3 regions of the Bacillus sp. ISL-77 genome follow, and region 1 is predicted to be linked to each of the others. Evidence: riboswitches for the same ligand, from Rfam matches in the RefSeq annotation. Region 1 holds a riboswitch; each other region holds the start of a gene.
The links. Region 1 has a riboswitch for S-adenosylmethionine ahead of metK (methionine adenosyltransferase). Riboswitches for the same ligand answer to the same signal wherever they lie in the genome.

Region 1 (14,913 bases):
GCGAAGACTCCTGCGGGAGTACGAAGCAGGGGAGACCCCGCAGGTGCTTAAGCGCCGAGGAGGCTCCCCGCTACGCCCGCGGAAAGCGAAGCGCCTGGAGCGCAAATCAACAAACAAATTAACAAAGACATAAAAAAGACTGCCGGCAAACCCAAGTTTTTCGGATTTGTCGACAGTCTGAAATCCTAACTTTAGGATTTTTCTTTTTTTTATTATAATTAAGTATAAAATAGTTGAGGCGGAAATTAGATGATGCGATTTTTAGATGAAAATGGGAATCCAGTAGAATTGTCTTTTTTACCAAATGCTTTCGAAGAGGCAGCAAAGCATGTGTTAGTCATTTGCCAGTATGGGGAAGAGTGGCTATTGACGAACCATAAAAAAAGAGGACTTGAATTTCCCGGTGGAAAAATGGAATCAGGGGAAACTCTTGAAGAGGCAGCACAACGAGAAACCTATGAGGAGACAGGCGCAATCCTAGGTGAGCTAAAATTTATTGCTGAGTATAAATTTACCGACCCGATGAGGTCTTATGTGAAGGCTGTCTTTTGGGGAAAGGTCGCTAGGGTTGAAGAAACGACTAGTTACCACGAAACCAATGGTCCTGTTGTTGTTAAAGGTGATATATTGCAGCAGCGATTTGGGGATGATTACAGCTTTATCATGAAAGATCAAGTCGTCGAGCAATGTGTTAAACTCATTCGAAAGTTACAGAACGAAAAAAAATAGCAGAGAGCATAGGATAACAATCTGCTATTCCTTGATAATTTTTTTCTCTAATAATTCAACAAGCTGGTACATAATGGTAGCAAATACCGCGATAACCAAAAGTGATAAGAAAACAAGTGTAAAATTAAATACTTGGAAGCCATAAATGATCATGTATCCAAGTCCTCTAGAGGATACAAGGAATTCACCTACGATCACACCGACCCAAGACAGACCGACATTTACCTTAAGAGTAGAAATAATCGTTGGAAAACTCGCGGGGAGGATAGCTTCTTTGAAGCATTGCCAACGAGTTGCACCGAAAGTTTGGAGTACTTTAAGATAATTCGGATCCACCGCTTTAAATGAGGTATATACGACAATGGTGGTAATGATAATTGAGATAATCGCGCCCATGGCAATAATCGATGAATACCCAGGACCTAGCGCCACAATCAAAATGGGCCCTAATGCGACTTTCGGCATGGCATTTAAAATAACAAGATAAGGATCAAGCACCCTTGAAATCATCGGTGACCACCAGAGGATAGTAGCTAATATCGTACCCAGTAGTGTGCCTAGAATAAATCCTAGGACGGTTTCCGTTAAGGTTACGCCAATATTGCTAACTAAAGTTCCATCCTGAATTTTTTCCAGGAGTAAATTCCATATCTTTGAGGGAGAACTGAAAAGAAGCGGGTCAATCCATTGTTTTTGACTAAACAATTCCCAACTAGAGAAAAAGACGATAAAAATGATCGCCTGATAAAATCCGACCCATCTTTTTTCAACCTGCAGTGATTGAATATAGTTTTTATGGAGGAGTTCCAGCTTATTCTTTTTCTCGCTCAAGAGACTCCAACTCCCTCCATATGGTTTGAAAGATACTTGAATATGCCTCATGATTTCTTGCTTCAAATGGGGATATATTTCTTAGTTCCTCCGGCATCGTAAATGTTTTATAGATTCTCCCAGGACTTGGTGAAAGCAGAAAAACGCGATCGCTCATGGCAATAGCCTCACCAATATCGTGAGTAACGAGAATAGCTGTTTTTCCAAATTTATCTAATGTTTGTGATACTAAATCCTCCAATTTAAGCTTAGTTTGATAATCGAGAGCGGAAAAAGGCTCATCAAGCATAAGCAGTTTTGGTTCTGTGGCAAGCGTCCGGACGAGAGCCACCCGCTGCCTCATACCCCCTGATAACTGCCTAGGAAGCTGTTTTTCCACCCCGTTTAATCCGATTTGGCTTAACAGGTCAAGGGCAGCCAATCTTGTTTTTTGGTTCAACTGCTTTGATAACTTCAAACCGATCAGGATATTCTCTTCAATCGTTTTCCAAGGGAACAAATAATCTTGTTGGAGCATATAACCGATTTGGTTTTTTGCGGTAGTTACCGGCTTTTTTTCTAACAAGACAGTACCTTGCGTTGGTTTAAGCAAACTAGAAATAATGGAAAGCAGAGTCGTCTTACCACAACCGCTGGGGCCGAGGAGGGAGACAAACTCGCCCTCCTCCACTGTTAATGAAATATCGGAGAGGGCCGTGGTGGCAGAGGCTTTAGTAAAATAGGTGTGATGAATATTTTGAACGGTCAAAAAGCTCATAAGAACGGCCTCCCTTTCCTTTATTCTTTTATTATCTTGTCAGCGATCTCTGTATTTACAAGTGTTTGATGATCTACTTCTTTTGGCAGTACTCCTGCTTCGTTCATGATGTTTTGTAGATTGTTCCACTCCTCTTGGTCAAGGATAGGATCTGTTGCAAAAGATCCTTGGTTTTTATAACGCTCAACAACAGTGGTCATAATTTCTAAATCTGTATCTGGAAAAAACGGTTCCACCGCTTTTGCAATTTCCTCAGCATTGTGCGACTCTACCCATTGTTGAGCTTTGTAAATTGCTCGTGTGAACTTTTCAATCGTTCCCTTATTTTCTTTCATATAGCTTTCCTTGGACATAAACGTAGTATATGGTACGTGGCCAGACTCTTTACCGAAGGAAGCAACGATATGACCTTTTCCTTCTTTTTCAAAAATACTTGCCGTTGGCTCAAATAATTGCACAAATTCGCCCGTTCCAGAAGCAAAGGCGTTGGCAATATTGGCGAAATCAATGTTCTGGATTAAGTTCAAATCCTTTTGAGGATCAATTCCATGCTTTTTTAAAACAAATTCACCGACCATCTGTGGCATGCCGCCTTTACGTTGCCCTAAGAAGGTTTTTCCTTTTAAGAGGTCCCATGAAAAATTATCAATCTTTTCTCTAGCAACGAGGAAAGTACCATCGGTCTGGGTTAATTGTGCAAAATTGATGACGGGGTCGTTTGCTCCTTGGGCATAAACGTAAATCGATGTTTCTGAACCAACTAGGGCAACGTCGGCCCCCCCAGAAATCAGAGTGGTCATGGTTTTGTCGCCGCCGGGTGTTGTTGTTAGCGTGACGTCTAAACCTTCAGCTTTGAAAAATCCTTTGGCTAGGGCAACATACTGCGGGGCATAGAAAATGGACCGGGTAACTTCAGCGATTCGAACTTTCTCAAGTTTCTTTGTTTCATTTTTTGTGGAGCTATTACAAGCGACAAGTGAAAACATAAGTATAGTGATGAGCAGAAAGGAGAAACTGAACTTTAACGATTTTTTCATGAAGCGAGCCTCCTTATTTATCATAAAAAATCTGGGCTAATTGCCTAAGATATCGTATGAAGAGGAGAAAAATGTGTGAATGCCTAGAGAGAATAAATTTTATAAAAAAGGGAAGTTTTGCTGATGAGCCAATACAATGATGGAAAGATTGTTGATATCACGCGCTTTCCTTCTCCAAATCCCAATATTGAATTAAAAGTAATCACTTACCTTTCCAATGGATTACGAGTGAAAGGCATGCTTGCGCAACCGATTGGGGAAGGTGAGTATGATGGATTCCTTTATTTACGCGGCGGCATTAAAAATGTTGGTAAAGTTCGACCAGCAAGGATTGCCCAGTTCGCAGCTGAGGGTTTTGTTGTTTTTGCGCCTTATTATCGTGGAAATCAAGGTGGGGAAGGCAATGAGGATTTTGCCGGGGACGACAGGGAAGACGCCTTTTCCGCCTTTTTGCTGTTAAAATCTATGCCCAGAGTACGTGAAATACATATATTTGGGTTCTCGCGGGGTGGTGTAATGGCGCTTTTGACAGGAATTGAATTCCCTGAGACCGCGTCTGTTGTCAGCTGGGGCGGGGTCAGTGATATGTCCCTCACCTATTTGGAACGTAAAGATTTACGGAGAATGATGAAGAGGGTCATTGGCGGAACCCCTCAGAAATTTCCGGAACGGTATCAAGACAGGACCCCTCTTTATCAAATAGAAAAGATCAAAGCCCCTGTCCTGATTATCCATGGTGCTAAAGACGGAAATGTTTCGGTGGAGCACGCGTATCGTCTTGAAAGAAGGCTGAGGTTAGTAGAAAAACCAGTCGAAGCATGGTATTTTAACGAATTTACACATTACTTCCCACCAGCATTAAATAGAAAAGTCGTGAATGATTTAACGAAGTGGATGAAAAGTCACCGTAAAAGATGATAATATATAGGTATTACAAGTAGAGGAGCGGATGTTTGTGGGTATGCCTCTTGAGTTAAATACGATGATTGTAACTAAAGGTAGAGAAAAACGAGTGGAGGAAAACGTCTTTTTGCTAGAAAAAGAAGGGTACAGACTTTATCCAATTGAGATTCCGATTGATGTAAGAAAAACAATCGATAGTGATTCAAGTGGTACCGCATTGATAAAAAAAGTCGAGTTGCAAAATAACAGCACGACCATAACCTATCAATTAATATCATTAAATTCGACTAACTAATGAGATTAGAAAGCCCATATCGAATCGATATGGGCTTTCGATATTATGCTATTGGTCCGCCTTTTTCTTCAATATCACGTGAAACATTAGTGAACTTTTTAAAGTTTTCGCGGAACTTTGCGGCTAATTCCTTTGCTTTCTTTTCATATGCCTGCGAATCCGACCAAGTTTTAATCGGCTGTAGGACTTCGTCTGGTACACCTGCAATATGGAGCGGGATATTTAATCCAAAGATCGCGTCCTTGACAGTCTCCACATGGTTTAATTCTCCCTCAAGAGCGGCTTCAACCATAGCGCGCGTGTAGGAAAGTTTCATTCGATTACCGACCCCATATTCGCCGCCGGTCCAGCCAGTATTGACAAGAAAAACATTGGCATTGTGCTCAAGTATTTTTTCACCGAGCATTTCTGCGTAACGAGTCGCAGGCAGCGGCAGGAATGGAGCACCAAAGCAAGTGGAGAAGGTAGCTTGTGGTGACGTTATTCCACGCTCTGTTCCGGCTAGTTTTGAGGTGTAGCCACTTAAAAAGTGATACATTGCTTGTTCCTTTGTTAATTTTGAAATTGGAGGCAAGACACCGAATGCATCAGCGGTTAAAAAGACAATCGTATTTGGATGGCCAGCGATACTTGGTTGAACAATATTATCAATTGCGTCAATCGGATAAGCGGCACGTGTATTTTCGGTCAACGTTCCATCATCATAATCAGAGATTCTTGATTCCTGATTCAATGTTACATTTTCTAGGACAGTTCCAAAGCGGATGGCATCAAAGATTTGCGGCTCCTTTTCACGAGAAAGATTGATACATTTTGCGTAGCAGCCCCCCTCGATATTAAAGACACCATTGGAGGACCAACCGTGCTCATCATCACCAATTAATCGACGATTGGAATCCGCTGATAAGGTTGTTTTGCCAGTTCCAGACAAGCCAAAGAATAAAGCTACATCGCCTTCAATCCCAACATTGGCAGAACAGTGCATCGAAAAAATATTGTTTTCAGGCAGTAAATAATTCATTACAGAAAAAATCGACTTTTTCATTTCCCCTGCGTATTCTGTACCACCTATTAAAACAATTCTTTTTTCAAAAGAAATCATAATAAAAGCTTCCGAGTTGGTACCATCGATAGCCGGATCTGCCTTGAAATTAGGTGCAGAAATAACGGTAAATCCAGCATCATGGGCAAGTAGTTCATCATCCGACGGGCGAATAAATAACTGGTGTACAAATAAATTTTGCCAAGCTAATTCATTTACCACTTGGATGGATAAACGTGATTTTTTATCAGCACCCGCAAATCCTTTAAAAACAAAAATCTCATTTTTCTGTTGTAAATAATTAATGACCTTTTGATAAAGCTTTGTAAAAACCGGCTCTGAAATTGGTTGATTGGTAGTTCCCCATTCAATTTTGTCTTTAGTTGAATCTTCTAAAACAATGAATTTATCCTGTGGAGACCGGCCAGTATACTTTCCAGTAGCGACACTAATTGCTCCCGTAGAAGTTAATGCTCCTTCATGACGGGTTAAGACTTTCTCAACTAATTGAGGAACAGATAATTGCACATGAACATGACTTTCATTTAACAATTGATTTAATTCATTAGGAGTATCAACAGAATTCATTTAATGAGACCTTCCTTTATTTCGTTTTTAGGTTGTTAATAATATAAAAAGTATAACACATTAGCTGAATTGATGTATCCTATTTAACTGGATTTATATATTATAAAACTTTAATTGAAGATATAAAAAAAATTTATAAAAGATACTAACATATTTCGTATATTTCCCATTTTGTTGAAAAACATTTCTTAAAAAATTCATTGACATTGTTGGGCAGTGTGATATTATTCTAATTTGAACGGATACTCTCTTATCCTGAGCTGGTGGAGGGACAGGCCCAATGAAACCCAGCAACCTGCAGTATGAAAAGATTGACCACTTAAAAGGTCCTTTTCAGGATGCGAAGGTGCTAATCTGACGCAAGGCTTTGACCTTGAACGATAAGAGCGAAAGGCCCGGAACAACCTTTCCTCTCTGGTAAGGTTTTTTGTTTTGTATAAGTCCTTTATGAAAAGAGTCTCTAATAAAAATCCTTTGTTTATTACATACTAAGGGAATGAGTACCGTATCAAATTCTCGATGTTTAAGGAAGTATTCCTGTAACCTTCCTAAAACCTCGATTATCTCATATTATAGGAGGAATTCAGATGTCAACAAAACGTCGTTTGTTCACTTCTGAATCAGTTACTGAGGGTCATCCTGATAAGATCTGTGACCAAATTTCTGATTCCATTTTAGATGCTATTTTAGCAAGGGATGCTAATGCCCGGGTTGCGGCTGAAACTTCAGTAACAACAGGACTAGTGCTAGTAGCAGGAGAAATCACCACATCTACCTACGTGGATATTCCAAAAATTGTTCGTGAAACGATTAAAAACATCGGCTACAATCGCGCGAAATTCGGTTTTGACTCAGAAACCTGTGCTGTTTTAACATCTATTGATGAACAGTCTCCAGATATCGCGATGGGTGTTGACCAAGCTTTGGAAGCGCGTGAAGGTCAAATGTCTGATGAACAAATCGAAGCAATAGGTGCAGGGGACCAAGGTTTAATGTTTGGTTTTGCTTGTAATGAAACAAAAGAGCTTATGCCTCTTCCCATTTCACTAGCGCACAAACTTGCTCGCCGTTTAACAGAAGTACGTAAAGATAAGGTTCTTGATTACTTACGTCCAGACGGAAAAACACAAGTAACGGTTGAATATGATGAGAACGATAAACCAGTACGCATTGATACGATTGTTATTTCCACTCAACACAATCCTGAAGTTGAGTTAGAGCAAATTCAACGTAACTTGAAGGAATATGTTATTAATCCGGTAGTTCCAAAAGAATTAATCGATGAAAAGACAAAATACTTTATTAATCCAACCGGCCGTTTCGTTATTGGCGGACCACAAGGGGATGCTGGCTTAACAGGTCGTAAAATCATCGTTGATACGTATGGTGGATATGCTCGCCATGGCGGTGGTGCCTTCTCTGGTAAGGATCCTACAAAAGTGGACCGTTCAGCTGCCTACGCAGCACGTTATGTTGCCAAAAATATCGTTGCTGCTGGCCTTGCTGATAAGGTAGAAGTTCAACTTGCCTATGCAATTGGAGTTGCTAGACCCGTTTCGATTGCAGTTGATACGTTTGGTACAGGTAAATTGAGCGAAGACGTGTTAGTTGACCTAGTAAGTGAAAACTTCGACCTTCGCCCTGCAGGTATCATTAATATGTTGGATCTTCGTCGCCCAATTTATCAACAAACAGCAGCTTATGGTCACTTTGGCCGTACAGATGTGGATCTTCCTTGGGAGCGCACAGATAAAGTAGAAACATTACGCCAACAAGCAAATCTATAAATAGAAAAGCAGAAGCGCCTTGGCGCTGGAGCTAGACAATACAAAGGGAGTTACATACTACATGTAACTCCTGTTTTTATTCGTACGTCTATTTACCTGTACAGTAACAAATAATTGAAAAAATGAAGTGTTTAAGCAGGTCTAAAGAAGTGAAAAATGATGATATTAAATTTGCCTATTGTTCACAGTGCAAATTTTATAAAAAAAGTGGTAGTATTAGAGAGTATGTTTTTCTGTCTAGCTCCAGCGCAAGGCGTTTGCGCTTTGGAGCAATACGTCCTTTTAAAGGATATTTAGAATGAGGTGAAGTACATAATGTGTGGTTTTATCGGTTGTGTACACGACAAAACACAAAACTATAGTGATGAGCAAAAACAACAATTTAAAAATATGAACGATATTATAACTCATCGCGGGCCGGATGATGATGGTTTTTATTATGATGATCATATCCAATTTGGGTTCCGCCGTTTAAGTATCATTGATATTGAGAGTGGTCATCAACCGCTTACGTATGAAAATGAACGCTACTGGATTATCTTTAATGGTGAAGTTTATAACTATGTAGAACTGCGCGAGGAACTATTGAGCGAAGGATTAACCTTTTCAACTAGCTCCGATACCGAAGTTATTATTGCACTCTACAGCCATTTGAAGGAAAAAGCCGTCGAAAAACTACGTGGAATGTTCTCCTTTGTCATCTGGGATAAACAAGAACAAACTCTTTATGGGGCGCGTGATCCGTTCGGGATTAAACCGTTTTTTTATTTTGAAGATGGTGAAAGAACATTTTTTGCCTCTGAGAAAAAGAGTATTCTATTGGGGCTCGAAAATGATGTTCTTAACTATGATTCCTTGCAGCATTATTTGACCTACCAATTTGTTCCTGAACCAACCACCATGTCTGATGGTATTAAGAAATTAGAGCCAGGTCATTTTTTTACCAAAAAGATTGGCTCACCAATGGAAATCAAAAGATATTGGAAAGCACACTTTAAACCAGTTCACAAATCAGAACCTGATTTTATCAAGGAAATTAAAGATGTCCTGTTCGATTCTGTAAAAATGCACATGCGCAGTGATGTTCCAGTAGGCTCATTCCTTTCTGGCGGGATTGATTCTTCGATTATTGCATCGATTGCAAAAGAATATCACCCTGCGATTAAAACCTTTTCGGTAGGTTTTGAGCATAATGGATTCAGTGAAATTGATGTCGCAAAAGAGACAGCTGAAAAGCTTGGTGTCGAAAATATCAGCTATGTGATTTCACCGCAGGAATATATGAATGAAATTCCAAAAATCATGTGGCATATGGATGATCCGCTGGCAGACCCTGCTTGTGTCCCGCTTTATTTTGTTGCCCGTGAAGCGAGAAAACACGTAACCGTTGTTCTTTCAGGTGAAGGTGCGGATGAATTATTTGGCGGCTACAATATTTATCACGAGCCGCAATCATTAGAGGTGTTTAATAAAATTCCGAAAGCAGGAAAAGTGCTTTTAAAAGGGATCGCGGGTATGATGCCTGAGGGAATGAGAGGAAAAAGCTTTATCGAACGCGGTGTTACTCCAATGGAAGAACGTTACATTGGTAATGCGAAAATGTTTACCGAAGAAGAAAAGCGCGAACTACTAAATGTCTATCGTGAGGGATTAGATTACACTGATATAACGAAGCCGCTTTACGCTGAATCGCGTGGTTATGATCCTGTGGACCGGATGCAGTATATTGATATCCATACATGGATGCGCGGCGATATTTTGCTGAAGGCCGATAAAATGACGATGGCTCATTCCTTAGAACTTCGTGTGCCATTCCTTGATAAAGCGGTCTTCGAAGTGGCATCAAAAATTCCGACCAGCCTGAAAACAGTGCATGGAACGACGAAGTATATCTTACGTAAAGCAGCCGAAGGTGTTGTACCTGCCCATGTACTTGATCGGAAGAAACTGGGGTTCCCTGTACCAATCCGTCATTGGTTAAAGGATGAAATGAACGAATGGGCGAAGAAGATCATCCGCGAAAGCAACACGGATCATTTGATCAATAAATCATATGTGCTTCAATTGCTTGAAGACCATTGCCAAGGTAAAGCCGATAACAGCAGGAAGATTTGGACTGTGCTGATGTTCATGGTATGGCATCAAGTATATGTTGAAGATGTCTATTCCTTTCAACGTGATTACGCACTAGAAAAGGCCCTGCAAACATCGAAAAATTAATCGTAAAAGCACCCAAATTTCTTGGGTGCTTTTGCTTTTTCTCTATTACAATTGCCAAGTTGATTTCCGCTCCAGGTGCTTCGCTTTCCGCGGGCGGTTCGGGGAGCCTCCTCGGCGCTAAGCGCCTGCGGGGTCTCCCCTGCCCCGTCCTCCCGCAGGAGTCTTCGCACCTTCCGCTCCAACCAACTTGGCAATAAAATCAACAATGACCTTTAACACAGCCTATTTTTTAAGAATTATGATTGGATCGACTTATAATATTGTCCCTTTTCTGCATATTCTGTAGAGATTCTTACCATATCTTTTATGTCTTCTGGTGTTAATTCTCTAATAACTTTTGCCGGTCTGCCAAATGCTAAGGTATTAGGGGGGATTTTTTTCCCTTGCGGAACCAGACTGCCGGCTCCAATAAAAGCACCCTCGCCGATTTCAGCATTATCAAGAATGATGGAACCCATTCCTATTAACGCTTTTTTTCGAATGATACAACTGTGTAGAATAACCTGATGACCAATCGTTACTTCATCTTCTAAAATTAGCGGGTTATTGGGGCTTTGGTGTAAGATAGAATTATCTTGTATATTTACTTTCTTACCAATAATGGTTGGGGCTACGTCCCCTCTGATAACGGTGTTAAACCAAACACTTGATTCATCGCCAATCTCAACATCACCGGTAATCGTCACATAGTCGGCAATATAAGCAGTATCAGCTATGCGGGGATACTTCCCTTTAAATGGATAAATCATTATTCTCGCTCCTTTTGCATGATGATTCTATTTTATCGGAAGTATGAAGTGATTCACAAAAAATTTTTCTTTTTTATTAAAAAAGGACTAAAGATAGTTTGAAATTTTTCCAACAATAGGTAATAACTAATTCCAGGGGGGAAAACTATGTGGAAGTGGGAAGCAGAAGGAGAAGCGAAGGCTGTAATCGTGATCGTCCATGGCGCTATGGAACATCATCGCCGTTATGGCTGGCTGATTGAAATGTGGCGTTCGGCTGGATTCCATATCATTATGGCAGATCTTCCGGGGCAAGGGATGACAACAAGAGCAAACCGCGGCCATATTAATTCCTTTGATGAATATATTTTCGAGGTGAAAGATTGGATACAGGCTGCTTATCGTTATGATTTACCAGTCTTTTTACTTGGTCACAGTATGGGCGGCTTGATCTCAATCCGTCTCTTACAGGAAGAAAGATTGAATGTTGCTGGAGTCATTCTTTCTTCCCCATGTTTAGGGTTAGTTCATACTCCTTCCAAATTTTTAGATATTCTATCGCATGGTCTGAATGTGGTTTTCCCTTCACTTCGGATGAATTCCGGATTGACGGTTCAAATGGCGACAAGAAACGAAGAAGTAAGGGAAGCCGATTCAAATGATACTCTCTATATTACCAAGGTATCGATCAGATGGTATCGGGAACTGGTAGGGGCGATAAAAGAGGCATTTCAAGACCTTGAAAAAATACAGGATATTCCCATGCTTGTCATGCAAGGTGGAGATGACAAAATTGTAAATAAAGGCACCGTAAAAGAATGGTTCAATCATGTTCCATTATCTGAAAAAAGATTTAAGGAATGGCCGAAATGTTACCATGAAATCTTTAATGAACCAGAGCGGGAAGAGGTATTTGAGTATGCAAAGGATTTTGTTTTAAGTCAATTAAAAGCAATAGGTTATATTGTTTAGAAAGGTTGTCGGTTTCAATGATGCCAATCACCCTTATGTCTAGGGTATATCGCAAAATACTTCCAGCAGTGCACAAAGAATTGGCTTATTGGAAAAGCCGTGCTGAAAACATTCCGAATGCAGAGCTAAGAACCCAAGCTCTCGCAAGCATTGAGCATAAAACATTCCATTGTGAAGGTGGAGCCATCCTCGCACTAACTGCTAAAGAGGACTATAAAAAAGCCATAAAATTTATCGTTGCCTATCAAACCATCAGTGATTATCTAGATAATCTTTGTGACAGAAGTACTTCCCTTGATCCTGAGGATTTTGCAGCACTCCATGAATCGATGTCAGATGCATTTGTTCTACAGGCTGGCAAGAAAAACTATTACCGGCTCCGCACGGATCAGGATGATGATAATTATTTGTATGATTTATCGGAAACCTGTCGTTCTGTCCTTAGGGAAGTAAATAATTATGATGGAATCAAAGATTACTTGCTTGAGCTTTGCCAATACTATTGTGATTTACAAATTCACAAGCATGTAACTCAAGAGGAGAGAGTCCCTCGTCTTGAAAAATGGTTTCAAAACAACCAATACCAGCTGCCTGAAATGGAATGGTATGAATTCTCGGCATGTTCCGGTTCTACCTTAGGCATTTTTTGCCTCATATCCTATGCGCTTCGTGATGATTTTCAGCTTCGTGATGCAGAAAATATCAGGAAGGGGTACTTTCCATATATTCAGGGCTTACATATTCTATTGGATTATTTTATTGATCAAGAGGAGGACATCGCGGGAGGGGACTTGAATTTTTGTTCCTATTATCAAAGTGAGGAAAAACTTTTTCAGCGATTGAAGCATTTTGTGGTTGAAGCTGACCGGCACACGGAATACCTTCCGCACAAGAACTTCCATCGCCTGATTAATCGCGGTCTGTTAGGAATTTATTTATCAGATGCCAAGGTCCGCAAACAGAAAAACGTCCGTAAACTGGCAAAAGGCATTATTAAATCGGGCGGCTGGATTAGTTATTTCTTTTATTTCAATGGTCTTGCCTACCGTTCTGTGCAAAAATCAGTCCCGGCATTTGTCACAAGGTTAATCACAAAATAAACCAGGCGCGAGCCTGGTTTGCTATATTTTTTCAATCGCTATAATAAATGCTGGATGATTTTGTTGATTAATAAATTGGTATTGGAGCACATGTGCCTTTTTCTGGTCCATTTGCTGGCAAAAGGCAAGCAGAGAATCCCGCTCCTCGGCACCGCCTTTGTGACCATGATAAATAACAAGCACGATGATTCCTTCTGGTGCCATGATCTCCAATAGTTGTTGAATGGCAGCAATCGTTGTTTCAGGACGGGTTACAATTGCTTTATCACTGCCTGGAAGATAACCTAAGTTAAAAATCGCACCTGAAATCTTACCATAATGGATGTCGGGAATCAATTGGGATAGGTTTTCATGACCTGATTGAAAAATCGTGACTCGCTCTAACATGCATTTCTGTTTCAGACGTGCCTTGCTAGCAACAATGGCTTCATTCTGAATATCAAATCCAAATACTTGCCCTGATTCACCAACAAGCTCTGCTAAGAAAACAGTATCATAGCCATTTCCTACTGTCGCATCAATAACGACATCCCCAGGTTTAACCGCTTTAATGAGTAGACTTTTCGCAAACGGAAGAATCTTATCTATGTTCATTGTTACTACACTAAGTTCCCCTGATAAAATTTACCCTGCCAACTGTTCCTTTCTTTCAGTTTAGCATCAATCGCATTTAAGACTTCCCACTTGTTTACACTCCACATGGGTCCAACCATTAAATCAATTGGTCCGTCTCCTGTGATTCGGTGAACAATCATTTCTGGTGGTAAAATTTCTAATTGGTCACATACTAAGTTTACATAGTCTTCTTGGGATAGAAACTCAAGCATTCCTTTTTCATATTGCTTGACCATGGGCGTTCCTTTTAACAAATGAAGCAAATGAATCTTTATTCCTTGCACGTCTAACTTGGCAACTTCATGCGCTGTTTCCATCATCATGTCATATGATTCAAGCGGCAGGCCATTAATGATGTGAGAGCAGATGCGAATGCCATGTTTCCTTAGCTTAGTAACGCCGTCTTTATAGCACTGAAAGTCATGGGCACGATTAATAAGTGAGGCAGTCCGCTCATGAACCGTTTGAAGCCCTAATTCAACCCATAAATAGGTGCGTTGGTTTAATTCTGCTAAATACTCGACCACATCATCGGGCAGACAATCAGGACGAGTGGCGATTGATAAACCCACTACGCCTTCCTGATTTAGAACTGATTCGTATTTTTCGCGGAGAACATCTACAGGTGCATGGGTATTTGTAAATGCCTGAAAGTAGGCCATATATTTGCCATCTTTCCATTTCGTGTGCATTTTTTCTTTTATTTCGTTAAATTGTGTTTCCAAGGTCTCCACGCGATTTCCAGCAAAATCACCTGATCCGGACGCACTACAAAATGTGCAGCCCCCGTGTGCCACCGTGCCGTCACGGTTCGGGCAGTCAAATCCCCCGTCGAGTGCAACCTTAAACACCTTATGACCAAATTGCCCACGAAGGTGGTAATTCCATGTATGGTAACGTTTATCATCAGAAGCATATGGAAAAGGTCTAGTCTGAATCAATCAGAAAACCTCCTTTTTAAAAAGTAAAAGACATAACATCAATTTTATCATGATATGACAAGCTTATCCAAATGTAATTATTAACGGACATGGTTGGTAAAATTTATCCAACTGTTTATGTTATAGGAAAAGGAATGGAGAACACAATAAGAAATGAAGCATTTTGCTTCTAGAGATTCAACGGGGATTGAGTTATTACAGAAGGGGGTTCTAAAGATGGCTACTCGCGACTCAATGGACAACTTAATGCAGCAGGTTGAGGATGCAATTCGCTATGCCGAGGAACAGTACAAACAAAGCAGCCTTCAAGAGCACTATAATGATGATGATTACACAAAGGCACTGCAACAGCTTGAAGATACTTATCT
Region 2 (3,305 bases), on a different contig from region 1:
GCATAGAGAAACGAAGGGAAGTGTCCTCAATAGAGTATCTTACGGAAAAATCCTGTGGAAAAGCCAAGGGAAGTGCCCGCAATAGGGTCTCTCTTCCGGAAACCCGACGAGAAACCATGGAAATTTCTATATACTTACAAAATCACTGATAATAAGTCCATTGCCCAACCCCTACAGAAGTAAGGTTACTCCTCAGTATCCTTGTTATTCTTTTTTTACAGTCAATCACGCTACACCATTCATGAACTAGATTTGTTGTAATTTTTATATCAGGAAAAAGCAGCTTAATTTCCTCCACAACACGTAAAACGGCATGATCAATCACTTCGTGACAACCGCAATCCTCACACACAAGTTTATTATTTACAACAGTAGTCTTCAATGAGAGGCAGACCCGACAAATGTTACCTTTTTTTAATTTGCCGTAGTCATATGGAGGTAACCTATCATAAGGTAATTCAATTTGATGCATCGAAACCAGTTGGTCAGCTAGCCTTTTGTGCATACCATTTAATGTTGACGGTCTCCTATTTAAATTGTGCATAAAGCGAGGGAGCTGATTTGGATAGATAATGGGTTCATTAAGTGGGGCTTTATAACAGGTAAAATGGGGGTTGATAAAAACTACATAAGCCTCAATAGGGATTCGATACCCAAGGCTTTCTAACAGCTGGCGGAGTAGGGATTCACTTCGTTGTAGTTGGTGCAGGGGATTTTTGTATTCCTTTTTGGGTAGAGCATAGAATCGGTCACCTTCAAAGTAAAAATCACCTTCATAATTTTTTACTTCAAAAAGATAGAGTGGGTCTTGAATAATCATCACTGTATCAAGTTGGAATTTACCATTATTAGTTTCCAGTAACAGGTCGTTTAGAATATAACTTGGACACTGAAGCTTCTCTGTCAATGAGTCAAACATAACTTCACCTTCAAATCCTTTCACAAGGTTACGAAAGCGAATTTTATCCTTTTCAGCTAATTTCATTCGCGAGTTTAGAAATCTTAAAATTTTAATTTCATCTGATTCAATACGGTCTTTAAAACTCATAATCCACATCCTTTCGATTTCGAATCTAACTTCATTTTACAAAATGCTGCCCTTTAATCAGCAGTAATGTTTGAATAATTTTCAACACTTTTCAAAAAATTCTCTCCATCCGACATATTTCTCAGGAAATCTCCGTAAATCCCCTCCAAAAGGTTGATAATTGTCGACCACTTTAAAGAGGAATTCACGCCCCGTTCCTGTATATTTAATATAAGAGAGCAGACCGGAGTGGTGGATTATGATAGAGATGCTGAAAACCTTTCAATTAGCAATCAAACAGCAAAGGCATGTTCTGCCGTTACTAGAACATATCGATTTACGAGTGAATTTGGTTTGTGAACAAAAAACCATTCAGATTATCATAAAGAATGGAGAAATTTTCATACTTCATGATAGCGAAGAATCTCAAACGATATCCGAAATCCGTGGTGACCTGAACGCAATAAAGGAGCTGCTAGAAGGAAAGGAACGGTTAAGAGTCCTTGAACGAAACGGCCAATTACGTATTTCCGCTCCAATTCGTACCACATTATTACTAGAATCTGTCTTCTATTTGACAAAGGCACAGGAAAATTTTCCAAAAATAACAAATTTCTAATCAGAGCTATTGACTCGGAATTAAACTTACTGTAAAATTTTAGGTAAATAATCAAATAATAAAGACAATTCAATAAACATTCTTATCGAGAGTGGCGGAGGGACTGGCCCTTTGAAGCCCAGCAACCGGTTTATAACACAATCACACGGTGCTAAATCCAGCAGAGCAGCGATGCTCTGAGAGATGAGGAGAGAGACCCCCTCTTCTTTGAAGCGGGGGTTTTGTTTGTTGAATTGCAAAAAAGGAGGAAGTAGTATGGGTGAAAATCAAAAAAAGTATCGTTTTGAAACATTGAGTGTTCATGGTGGATTGTCTCCGGATCCGGTAACGGGGGCTCGTGCCGTTCCGATTTATCAAAACAACGCCTATCAATTTAAGAATACAGAGCATGCGGCAAACCTATTTAGCTTAGCGGAACCTGGGTACATATACACACGCATTCACAACCCTACTACTACCGTTTTTGAAGAAAGATTAGCATTATTGGAAGGCGGCGTTGGTGCCCTAGCAGTTGCTAGCGGTATGGCAGCGATTACCCTCGCCATTTTAAATATTGCTGAAGCTGGCGATGAAATCGTATCGGCATCAAATCTCTATGGCGGAACATATAATCTTTTTGCAGTGACGCTTCCAAAATACGGGATTAAAGTGAAATTTGTTGACCCTGAAAATCCGGAAAACTTCCGTGCGGCTATTACCGACAAAACAAAGGCTGTTTTTGCTGAAACGATTGGTAACCCAAGCCTTCGTGTACTTGATATTGAAAAAGTCGCCGATATTGCCCATGCAGCAGGTGTTCCATTAATTATTGATAACACCTTTGCCACTCCATATCTGTGCCGGCCAATTGAATATGGTGCCGATATTGTGATTCATTCAGCCACCAAATGGCTCTTAGGAAATGGAACAACTACAGGTGGAGTTATTGTCGATGGTGGGAAGTTCGATTGGAATTCGCCGCGATTCCCTGGTTTTACAACCCCAGATGCCAGCTACCATGACCTGGTTTATGCCGAAGCCCTAGGTGCTGTCGCTTATATTATCAAAGCACGTGTCCAATTGCTGCGTGACTTAGGACCGGCGTTAAGTCCGCAAAATTCCTTCCAGTTTATCCTTGGTCTTGAAACACTGCATGTTCGAATGAAGGAGCATGTGGCTAATACAAAAGAAGTGGTGGAATATCTAACCAATCACCCTGCTGTGGAATGGGTATCTTATCCAGGACACCCATCCCACCCAGATTATGAATTAGCCAAAAAGTACTTGCCAAAAGGTGCAGGTTCCATGGTTGTTTTCGGGATTAAAGGCGGTAAAGAAGCAGGAGCCAAATTAATCGATTCGAGTACTCTATGGGCGCATGTTGCAAACGTTGGCGATGCAAAAAGTTTAATTATTCACCCAGCAAGCACCACCCATCAGCAATTAGATGCTGATGGCCTGAATGCTGCAGGTGTAACAGAGGATTTGATTCGCCTTTCAATCGGTATCGAGAATGTTGAGGATTTAATCGAAGATCTCGAATCAGCTATTTTGGCTGCTACTGGTGTAATCTCATTAAAGATAAATGCATAAAAGTTACCAAAACTTATTTTTCCGAGTATGAAGTTATTTTCATTGACACCCCTTTTTATCCATGATACGATAACTTTCGTAATATAA
Region 3 (3,305 bases), on a different contig from region 1:
AATGTAACAGTCAGGAACGATCCTGATGGCCGTTCACGACTGAATGTTAATATTTTTAATGGAGATATAATTGTGACTGACTTCGGCGATACACCGCCACTAGGAAACATTCAAACTACAAATCTTTTAAATGCTTATGAAACCTGGCAGAATTCATCCATTGCAAAGGAATTAAGTTGTCATTGCCCTGAGGTCAAATGTCTTGGTCCAAATATTTTAGTGAAAAATAGCTATTATCAAGATTTAGACTTCATCAAACAACATAATCAAATAAAAATATAAACAAAACAAAAGGTCCAACAGAAGGGCCTTTTGCTTTGCAGATCGTTAGGATTTTAAACCGTATGTTTCACCAGTTTTGGATGGCGTTGCATGGAAACATACAATATGATCCCACTTAGTATCAATAACGCACTGGTGCAGATAAACACAGCAGAGAATCCAAAGTAACCAGATATAAATCCGCCCAACATTGGACCGATAATATTTCCAAGAAACCTTAAACTCGTATTGTAGCCAAGAACTTCGCCTTGCATTGTAATCGGTGCTTCCTGACGAATGTATGCCACCCGAACAGGAATTATCCCGCCAATCGTGACACCCAGAGCAATACGGATGATAACCAGCTGCCAAAAGTTCGAAACAGCTGCACCTGGCAGGTAGACAATTCCTGCTAAGAAAAGAAGAATAATAAGAATTTTAAAATAGCCGTACTTATCAGCAATTTTCCCCCAATTTCGTGACATCAGTAAATTTCCAAGTCCAGCTGCAGAAAAGGCAATCCCGGAATAAAAGGCAACATTGGTTGGTCCATGCAAGTCGCTAACGAATAGAGACAAAATTGGCTGGATGCTGAAATGGGCGATCTGGACAAGGGCAGAGATGAGTAAAACAGTTAATAGTACCGGATTGCGGATAATATGTTTAGCCACTTCTCGGCTTGAATAGTGGGCTTTAGTTCCTTTTATCGCTTCAATCATAAATTCCTTTGTGGTGATGACGAGAAGAGCAGAGATGAAAATGGAAATCGATGTCCACTTAAAGGTAGTGGAGTAGCCAAGCGAATCTGCAAGTATTCCACCTAACATAGGTCCTAATAAAGAACCTGTAATACTGCCTGTTTGCAATGTTCCAAGTACGCGTCCCGCAATCTCCTTTGGCGTTTGCGTAGAGATAAAGGCTTGTGACATCGGGATAAAACCTGAAAAGAATCCCATAAAAAACCTGAGGAGTAATAACTGCCAAACGGAATGGACAAAGCTCATGAGAAAAATGGATATGCCCATCCCTAATCCGGAAATGATGAGGATTTTTTTTCTTCCATAGCGGTCGCCAATTTTACCCCAAATCGGGGAAAAGAGGAAGGCAGAAACAAACGTAATCCCAAACGTGAACCCTGACCAATGTTGGACATATTTTTCCGAGAAATCTCCAAATGTCTCAATGTACAACGAGATGAACGGCATAACCATCGTCATACTTCCGGCGACAAAGAAATTCGCAAACCACATGATGATTAAATTACGTTTTGCTCGTTCCTGTTGAATCACTATAAATAACACTTCTTTCTAGAGTGTATTTCGGTTCTCTAAATATTATCATACCGAAATTTCTGACAATTTTAAAGAGATATCCCCTTTATATAAAATTGGGAAATACAATTACTTATATTCAAAGGGCTTGACAGATTGGGAATAATAACTATATTAGAAATATTCAAAACACTATTGACAACTTGTTAATAGGAGACTAAAATCTAATTTATTACTTTAAATGAATAATACGTTCTCTTATCAAGAGTGGCAGAGGGACTGGCCCGATGACGCCCAGCAACCGTTCCGTTTGGAATTGGTGCTAAATCCTGCAAAACAATTTATTGTTTTGAAAGATAAGAGAGGAGTAGTCCCTTAATTTGTGATGAAACCTCTCTTTTCTGGAGGGGTTTTTTATTTTTATATAAAAACAAACCTTTCCAATCGGAGTAATGGAGTATTGATAAGAATCTAAAAGGGGGAGCTTTAATCATGAAAAGAAATATCTTTAAATGTACACTCGTATCAGCATTAGCAGCAACACTCTTACTCACAGGCTGTGCTTCTGAGGGAGAAAAAAAACAAGAAAGCGCTCATAAAAAGGTTTCACTTGAAGGTGTATCTGAAAAGTTTACAAGTGGTGATCCGTTAAAAATCAAGGTTATCCGTAAAATTGGCGGTGATGATCATACTGCCCAATTCTTAGCAGGTGCAAAAGAAGAGGGAGAAGCCCTAGGTTTTCAAGTGGACGTGTTTACCGCAAATGGTGACACAGCTAAGTTCCATGATGCTATTAATCAGGCATTAGACCAGGATTATGATGGATTTATCATTTCTCATGGTGACGATGATGCGACTGTTAATGATGTAAAAAAGATAGTTGAAAAAGGAAAAAGTGTAGTTACATTTGACTCCAATCCAAATATTGCGAAGCTTGATGGAGTAACGCTTACTTCACAGGATGATGAAGCCTTAGCAACTTTAGCCCTTGATCAACTCGTAAAGAATACAAAGGGTAAAGCAAATATTGCCTACCTATGGGTCGACGGTTTCCCTGCAATGGTTAGACGTAATAAGGTTTATCAAGAAGTCCTTTCAAAAAATCCTGAAATTAAAGAAGTGGAACGCTTTGGTGTGGCTGCGGCAGATACAAGTGTACAAACACAAAACGCAGTTGCAGCCATGTTAAATAAATATCCAAAAGGCAAACTGGATGCCATATTTGCTACTTGGGATGCATTTGCAATCGGTGCAGCACGAGCTTTGAAAGAAGCGGGACGTGAAGAAGTGAAGATTTATGGAATCGATGTTTCCAATGCGGATCTGCAAGAAATTCAAAGAAAAGGCAGCGCTTGGAAATACACAGCAGCTGTCGATCCGAAACTTATCGGCGCTGTTGATATGAGAATACTCGCGAAAAAGCTTGCAGGTGAAGAAACACCACAGACCTTTGATTTAGATGCTTCACTTGTTTCACAAGAAAATCTTCTCAAAGCAAAAGAGCCTGTAAACATGGTTAATCTGGCAAAAATTATCCCAGGCTGGGGTCAATCGACTGCATTTGAGGAAGAGTGGATAAAGACGTTAAAGAAGCATTATAAAGAATAGTCAGCATATAACTAGACACTCTCTTTTTCAATAGATGAAGAGAGTGTTTGCTTACGGGGGATGATTTTGATGAGATCAACTTTGGAGATGAAAAACATCTCAATAGAGTTTCCTGGTGTGAAGGCATTGAATCAGGTCGACTTTTCGATGGAAACGGGAGAAATC

Region 2: another riboswitch for S-adenosylmethionine. It lies ahead of J7E77_RS15935 (O-acetylhomoserine aminocarboxypropyltransferase/cysteine synthase family protein); the one in region 1 lies ahead of metK (methionine adenosyltransferase).
Region 3: another riboswitch for S-adenosylmethionine. It lies ahead of J7E77_RS14510 (sugar ABC transporter substrate-binding protein); the one in region 1 lies ahead of metK (methionine adenosyltransferase).

What each region holds. Positions count from the first base shown of each region.
Region 1 is NZ_JAGGQY010000104.1:14,735-29,647, reverse strand. It holds gene ytkD (RNA deprotection pyrophosphohydrolase) at 250-729, shown strand; gene J7E77_RS30110 (ABC transporter permease) at 754-1,560, opposite strand; gene J7E77_RS30105 (ABC transporter ATP-binding protein) at 1,541-2,317, opposite strand; gene J7E77_RS30100 (ABC transporter substrate-binding protein) at 2,338-3,303, opposite strand; gene J7E77_RS30095 (alpha/beta hydrolase family protein) at 3,478-4,272, shown strand; gene J7E77_RS30090 (DUF2584 domain-containing protein) at 4,310-4,552, shown strand; gene pckA (phosphoenolpyruvate carboxykinase (ATP)) at 4,596-6,182, opposite strand; SAM riboswitch class I at 6,430-6,569, shown strand; gene metK (methionine adenosyltransferase) at 6,770-7,969, shown strand; gene asnB (asparagine synthase (glutamine-hydrolyzing)) at 8,285-10,189, shown strand; gene J7E77_RS30070 (gamma carbonic anhydrase) at 10,426-10,938, opposite strand; gene J7E77_RS30065 (alpha/beta hydrolase) at 11,086-11,889, shown strand; gene J7E77_RS30060 (tetraprenyl-beta-curcumene synthase family protein) at 11,907-12,989, shown strand; gene mnmM (tRNA 5-(aminomethyl)-2-thiouridylate-methyltransferase MnmM) at 13,011-13,583, opposite strand; gene mnmL (tRNA modification radical SAM protein MnmL/YtqA) at 13,589-14,545, opposite strand; gene J7E77_RS30045 (YtzC family protein) at 14,762-14,913, shown strand, end outside.
Region 2 is NZ_JAGGQY010000037.1:202,457-205,761, forward strand. It holds gene J7E77_RS15925 (nuclease-related domain-containing protein) at 143-1,048, opposite strand; gene J7E77_RS15930 (SCP2 sterol-binding domain-containing protein) at 1,287-1,646, shown strand; SAM riboswitch class I at 1,726-1,836, shown strand; gene J7E77_RS15935 (O-acetylhomoserine aminocarboxypropyltransferase/cysteine synthase family protein) at 1,902-3,218, shown strand.
Region 3 is NZ_JAGGQY010000036.1:152,271-155,575, forward strand. It holds gene yfkAB (radical SAM/CxCxxxxC motif protein YfkAB) at 1-282, shown strand, start outside; gene J7E77_RS14505 (MFS transporter) at 336-1,511, opposite strand; SAM riboswitch class I at 1,788-1,895, shown strand; gene J7E77_RS14510 (sugar ABC transporter substrate-binding protein) at 2,025-3,140, shown strand; gene J7E77_RS14515 (sugar ABC transporter ATP-binding protein) at 3,210-3,305, shown strand, end outside.